2 linked regions of the Lichenihabitans psoromatis genome follow. The protein of the gene in region 1 interacts with the protein of each later gene in a pairwise test. Links are inferred from orthologs where the notes say so. Each region holds a gene or a part of one and is shown on either strand. Other genes may lie near its edges.

Evidence for each region. Proteins that work in one complex are often made in the same cells at the same time.
Region 2: the proteins of EY713_RS17180 (region 1) and ybgC interact in binary tests that used the Escherichia coli proteins (3 or more experiments, as listed by UniProt). The link is inferred for Lichenihabitans psoromatis from one-to-one orthologs.

Annotation. Positions count from the first base shown.
Region 1 is NZ_CP036515.1:3,677,416-3,681,042, reverse strand. What follows is about bases 454-3,343. They hold EY713_RS17180 (acyl carrier protein), read left to right. Parts: upstream 454-1,723; coding sequence 1,724-1,963; downstream 1,964-3,343. Other genes in these bases: fabF (beta-ketoacyl-ACP synthase II), read left to right, coding at 2,105-3,343; fabG (3-oxoacyl-[acyl-carrier-protein] reductase), read left to right, coding at 608-1,345; fabD (ACP S-malonyltransferase), read left to right, coding at 454-608. In the rest of the region: more of fabD, read left to right, coding at 1-453; more of fabF, read left to right, coding at 3,344-3,370. UniProt on the Escherichia coli protein: Carrier of the growing fatty acid chain in fatty acid biosynthesis.
Region 2 is NZ_CP036515.1:4,379,951-4,383,307, reverse strand. What follows is about bases 369-3,357. They hold ybgC (tol-pal system-associated acyl-CoA thioesterase), read right to left. Parts: upstream 2,092-3,357; coding sequence 1,645-2,091; downstream 369-1,644. Other genes in these bases: EY713_RS20485 (shikimate dehydrogenase), read left to right, coding at 3,269-3,357; ruvB (Holliday junction branch migration DNA helicase RuvB), read right to left, coding at 2,088-3,143; tolQ (protein TolQ), read right to left, coding at 764-1,486; EY713_RS20505 (ExbD/TolR family protein), read right to left, coding at 369-739. Also shown: more of EY713_RS20505, read right to left, coding at 293-368.

The sequences.
Region 1 (3,627 bases):
GTCTCAGGGGTGAAGCCATGCAGGCTGCGGTTCCGGCCGGGGTGGGTGCCATGGCGGCGTTGCTGGGGACCGATGCCGAACAAGCCGGCGCCATCGCGGCCGACGCCGCTGAAGGCGACGTCTGCGATGTCGCGAATGATAACGGAGGCGGACAGGTCGTCCTATCGGGTCACGCGGCTGCGATCGACCGCGCGATCGCTTTGGCCAAGCAGCGGGGCGTCAAGCGAGCCGTGCTGCTCAATGTCTCCGCTCCTTTTCATTGCGGTCTCATGCGGTCTGCCGCCGATAAAATGCAGGATGCGCTTGCGACGGTGTCGATGCATCCGCCTGTCGTCCCGCTCTTCGCCAACCGGGATGGTAAGCCGGTATCCGACGTCGACTCCATCAGGCAATCCCTGGTGGCACAGATTTGCGGCACCGTTCGCTGGCGAGACGTCGTGCTGACGATGGCCGAGGCCGGTGTCGATGATCTTGTCGAACTCGGTTCGGGCGCCGTTCTATGCGGTCTCGTCAAGCGCATCACGCCAGGACTGCGGACGATATCGGTCGGAACGCCGGCAGATATCGAGGCCTTTGCGGCGGCTCGCAATTCGATCCAGGAGCATTGATGTTCGATCTATCGGGGAAAACCGCGCTCGTCACGGGTGCAACGGGCGGCCTCGGCCAGGCGATCGCGACCGCACTCCACCAGCAGGGCGCGACGGTCGTTCTGTCGGGAACGCGTGTCGAGGCGCTCGAGACGCTTGCCTCAACCCTGGGCGAGAGAAGCTTCCCGGTGCAATGCGATCTGTCGGATCCCGAACAGGTCAAGACCCTTGTGGCGCGAGCCGAAGAGGCGGCAGGCCCTCTCGATATCCTGGTCAACAATGCCGGCGTGACGCGCGATACGCTGGCGCTGCGGATGAAGGATGATGATTGGAATGTCGTGCTGATGGTCAATTTGACAGCAGGGTTCATGTTGGCTCGCGCGGCGCTGAAAAGCATGACGCGTCGACGCTATGGCCGGATTATCGGGATCACCTCCGTGGTCGGGGTGATGGGCAATCCAGGTCAGAGCAATTACGCCGCCTCAAAGGCCGGGATGATCGGCATGTCGAAGTCCTTGGCCGGCGAGGTCGCCACGCGGAACGTGACGGTGAACTGCGTCGCCCCAGGTTTCATCGAGAGCCCGATGACGGACGTGCTGAACGACAAACAAAAGGAATCAATACTTGCTTCCGTCCCGGCTCGACGTCTAGGCAACGGATCGGACGTTGCTTCCGCAGTTGTCTATCTCGCAAGCCAAGAAGCCGGCTATGTGACGGGGCAGACTCTTCACGTCAATGGCGGAATGGCAATGATTTGAGAGCCTTATTGGTCTTGGTCGAGCCCATGAGGATCCGCTGGCGGGTCTCTCGCAATCGTCTATAAAGTATGTTACGACCCAGCGCCGCCGACGGATTATCAGTGGAAAAACACTGGGTTTCGTCGGATGATTTGCATGCGAAGCGAAAAGTCGAGTGACGGTTCGAGGTCTTCGTGTTTCAAGTCGAGGTGCCCGCGACGCAGCTGTTGGTTCGGTCTTCAGGGCGAACCTTCGGTCACGCGGAACGTGGGAGAGCTTTCGTTTCTCGTGGCTGTCCGGTCTGACGATGGTCGGTCGAACGGTCCACGAGGGGGCAGCGGTCATGCATCACCACGGTGAGCGTGACCAACCAAAATGAATATGAACGAGGATACAAAAATGAGCGATGTCGCCGAGCGCGTAAAGAAGATCGTGGTTGAACATCTCGGCGTCGAGCCGGAAAAGGTCGTCGATAACGCTAATTTCATTGACGATCTTGGCGCAGATTCGCTCGACACGGTCGAACTCGTGATGGCCTTCGAAGAAGAGTTCGGTGTTGAAATCCCGGACGATGCTGCCGAGACGATTGTCACGGTCGGCGATGCCGTCCGGTTCTTGGAAAAGAACAAAAAGGCTTAAGCCAGCACGTCCTGCCGAGCAGGGTGCAGAGCCGGTGATGCGGTTCAAGCCGGTCGCAGAACCGGCGTCTGATGAAGCGAAGCGCGGAAAGATCCTCTTGCTCCGAAAGCTTCGGAGCTTGAGGGTGATGAGGTGGATTCATTGAGGCGCGTTGTAGTTACCGGGGTCGGTATGGTGACGCCGCTCGGCGGCGATGTCGACACATCCTGGCGCGCTCTCCTCGAGGGCAAGAACGGCGCCAAACTGATTGATCGGTTCGATGTGTCCGATCTGCCGTGCAAGATCGGATGCGAAGTGCCGCGGGGCGACGGCACCGACGGGAGCTTCGATCCCGCTCGTTGGATGGAGCCAAAAGAGCAGCGCAAGGTCGATGATTTCATCGTCTTTGCGATGGGTGCCGCAGGGCAGGCCTTAGCCGACGCCGATTGGCTTCCGACCCGCTATGAGGATCAGATCGAGACCGGGGTTATGATCGGATCCGGTATCGGAGGACTCGGCGGCATTAACGACGGTGCGCTTCTGCTCGACGAAAAAGGGCCGCGCCGGATCTCACCCTTTTTCATTCCCGGCCGCCTTATCAATCTCGCCGGCGGGTATGTATCGATCCGCTATGGCCTCAAGGGACCGAACCATGCCGTCGTCACGGCTTGTTCCACAGGCGCGCATGCGATCGGCGATGCGGCTCGCATCATCCAATTTGGCGACGCGGAAGTCATGGTGGCGGGCGGCACGGAATCGGCCGTCAACCGACTGTCATTCGCTGGCTTCGCGGCCTGTCGCGCCCTGACGACCGGCTTCAACGATCGGCCGCAAGCCGCCTCCCGCCCGTATGATCGGGATCGCGACGGTTTCATCATGGGCGAAGGCGCAGGCTGCGTCGTTCTCGAAAGCTTTGAGCATGCCAAGGCCCGTGGCGCCAAGATCTATGGCGAGGTGGTCGGCTACGGCATGTCGGGGGACGCGCATCATATCACGGCACCAGCCGAAGATGGCGACGGCGCCTTTCGGTGCATGTCGGCGGCCTTGAAGCGAGCGGGCCTCTCGGCCAGCGACATCGACTATATCAACGCTCATGGGACTTCGACGCCGTTGGGCGACGAGATCGAACTCCGCGCTGTCGAGCGCGTCCTCGGCGATGCGGCGTCCTCGGTTGCCATGTCGTCGACGAAATCCGCCACAGGCCATCTTTTGGGCGCGGCAGGAGCCGTCGAGGCGATCTTTTCCTTGCTGGCGATCCGCGATCAGATCGTCCCGCCGACACTCAACCTCGATCACCCGTCGGTCGAGACGCAGATCGATCTGGTGGCCCACACGGCCAAAGCCCGTCCGATCACGCATGTGCTGTCGAATTCATTCGGCTTCGGCGGCACCAATGCGTCACTCATCTTCAAACGCGTCGAACACTGATACGTCGTCGACGCTGTGCCGCCCTGGCTCTCTGGAACCACCGTCACGCGACAAGTCTGCAACATGACAATAGCGTTTCGTGACCTCTCACTGGTTTGTCGCTGCGTCGCCACATTTTCAGTGCTGTTGTTGCAGGGTTCCGGGGCGGATCGGCGCATCTCCGTCGGAGGCCGTGATGCCGTCGTTCACCTTGCGGTAGTCGCCGCGGCGCAAAAGCCTTAGGGTCGCGCCCTACATATTCACATCCGCAACTCACG
Region 2 (3,357 bases), 700 kb from region 1 along the record:
GTCTTTCGATTGGTCGGGCGTCGGCGGGTTTGGCTTGGTGTCCTCGACCGGGGCGACCGCTTCGGCTTTCGCGACAGCCTCGGGACGAACCTCCTTGGCGGTCTTCTCGCCCTTCATGATCTGGTTGAATTGCGCGTCGGTCACCATCTCGACCGGAACGGTCTCCTGAACGTCATCGAAGACCGGCGCCGAGGAAAACGACACGAGCGCCGCGCCCAAGGCCGCCACGTGGACGACCACGGAGACGACGAATCCGGGCTCTGAAAAGCGACGCTTCACCGACACGACGATCTCACTTCGTGTCTTGGTCCGTGACGAGCGCGACCTTTTTATAACCAGAGGCCGTGATGATCGACATGACTTCGGCGATGCGACCGTAATTCACGGTCTTGGCACCACGCACGTAGATGCGCTCGTCATAGCCCGCCTTGGCCAGCGCCTGCAGCTTGGCCGGAAGCTCGTCGACCGTAACCGGCTGATCGAGAATATAGATGTCGCCCTTGGGATCGACCGCGACGCTGAGCGGCTTCTGGTCGACGTTGAGCTGTGCCGCCTTGGTCTGCGGCAGGTCGATCGGCACGCCGCTCGCCAGCAGGGGAGCCGACACCATGAAGATGATGAGCAGCACCAGGATGACGTCGATGAACGGCGTCATGTTGATCTCGGCCATCGCGCCATAGCGCGGCACGCCCCGCCGACGCCGTCCGCCTTTGCCACCCGCCGATACGGACATGCCCATGGGATGCTCTCCGACTAGAGGGGATCAGGCTGCGCGATCGCGTTCGCCACCGACATGCTGATCGATCTGCCGCGACAGGATCGACGAGAACTCGTCGGCGAAGCTTTCCATCCGGGCCTGGAACTTTGCCACGATGCCTTGCAGGTTGTTGAAGAAGATCAGCGCCGGAATGGCCGCGAAGAGGCCGATGGCTGTCGCCAACAGCGCTTCGGCGAGACCCGGTGCGATGACTGCGAGCGAGGTGTTTTTCGAGGCTGCGATCGAGCGGAACGAGGTCATGATACCCCAGACCGTGCCGAACAGCCCGACGAACGGGGCGGTCGACGCCACGGTCGCCAGCACGATGAGGTTATGTTCGAGCTTCTCGACTTCTCGAGCAATCGACACGTCAAGCACCTTCTCGAGCCGTGCATGCAGCCCCATGAAGGACGAGCCGACGTTCTGGAACGAGCGCTTCCACTCGCGCATGGCAGCCACGAACAGCGACGCCATGCCGATCGTCTCGCGTTGCGACAGGGTCGTATAAAGTTCTTCCAAAGACTGCCCGGACCAGAACACTGTCTCAAATCGGTCGATGGCCTTGCGGGTCTTGGAGAACAGGATCGTCTTGTTGATGATGATCGCCCAACACCAAACGGAGGCGAACAACAGGCCGAGCATCACCACTTTCACGACCAGATGGGCGTTCCAAAACATTCCGAAGATCGAAATATCGGCGACCGGGGCTGCGACATCGGCAGGGTTCATCGGCTCTAAGTCCTTGCGGTCGACGCGTCTCTAGAAGGATGGTCGTGTGTCCTGTCGCCAAAATCGGTCAATTCTGGGGCTTGAACAGGACGGCTCCTCGGCGAATCCACGCGACGAGTTAATCCCTGATTATCGTTAAGGAGCCGTTACTGAAAGGTTTATGCGATCGAAGGCGACAAATGTTTCCCATCGGGCCGCAATCTCGCCATCAAAGCGGGGGGAAAGCGCCGCGCTCGACCGTCTTGAACCAAGCCGATGCGGATGTCGGCCGTGACAAGGACGTCCTCGCCGCGCTGGATCGACTGGCCCATCGTGACGGAAGCGCCGCCGAGCGCCTCGATGGTGGTGTCGACCATCAAGATATCGTCCATCCGGGCGGCGGCGCGAAAATCGAGCGTTATATGCCGCACCGCAAAGGCCATCGGACCGCTCTCTGGTGAGGCGCGGAGGTCGGCCTGGTTGATGCCGAGATGGCGCAGGAACTCGGTGCGGCCCCGCTCGAGAAACCGCAGATAATTGGCGTGGTAGACGACGCCGGAGAAATCCGTGTCCTCGTAATAAACACGCACGCTCCATCGATGCGCCTCGAAAGCGGCACCGCTCATCCGACATCGTCTCCGAGATCGAACAGCCCGATCTGGTTGGCGACAGGCGCTTGCGAGGGGACCGCGAGCCCCAGGTGACGAAACGCATGCGGGGTCAGCATGCGGCCGCGCGGCGTCCGATGCAGAAAACCAAGCTGGATCAGGAACGGCTCGATGATGTCTTCGATCGCGTCGCGAGGCTCCGACAGGGCGGCCGCGATCGTCTCGATGCCGACCGGGCCGCCCCCGAACGAGATTGAAACGGCGTCGAGGTAACGTCGATCCATCTGGTCGAGGCCGACGTCGTCGACGTCCAGCAGTTTCAGGGCGCGGTCGGCGACCTTGCGGGTGATGATCGGTTCGTCGTCGACAACGGCAAAATCGCGCACCCGACGGAGCAAACGTCCCGCGATCCGGGGCGTGCCGCGCGCCCGCCGCGCAATCTCATTGGCGCCATCAGGCGCCATGCCGATCCCCAACACCCGCGCCCCGCGCCGCACGATGCTTTCGAGTTCGGTTACATTATAGAAATTCAGCCGTAGCGGGATGCCGAAGCGATCGCGCAGAGGCGTCGTCAGCAAGCCGGCCCGCGTGGTCGCGCCCACGAGCGTGAATTTGGCGAGATCGATCTTCACCGACCGGGCCGCAGGACCTTGGCCGATGATGAGATCGAGCTGGAAATCTTCCATGGCCGGATAGAGGATCTCCTCCACGGCCGGATTGAGCCGATGAATTTCGTCGATGAACAGAACATCGCGGTCTTCGAGCGCGGTCAATTGCGCCGCCAAGTCACCCGCCTTGGCGATGACGGGACCAGAGGTCGAGCGAAAGTTGACGCCGAGTTCGCGCGCCACGATTTGAGCCAGCGTTGTCTTGCCAAGGCCGGGCGGCCCGACGAACAGCACGTGATCGAGCGCTTCGCCTCGGGTCTTGGCGGCTTCGACGAACACCTTGAGGTTCTTACGAAGCGCCTCCTGGCCGGTGAAATCCTCCAGCACCTGCGGCCGCAGCGACGCCTCGTGGTCGTCATCGCGAAGGTCCGGGGTGAGCAGGCGTCGGGGCTGGTCTGACACTGAGGGGGTCCGGGCTGTCGCGGGCGCTTTGGCGGTGATTTGTTCTCGAATAGCATAGAGACGTCGTGCTAGGCGAACCGCTATGCCGGGCCGGGCCGCGGTCATCCTCGTTGCGATCGAGCATCATGCCGCTGTCCCCCCGCGCTTTCGTCATCGGCCACCCGATCGCTCACTCGCGCTCGCCGCTGGTTCACGGGTTCTGGCTCGATGCGCT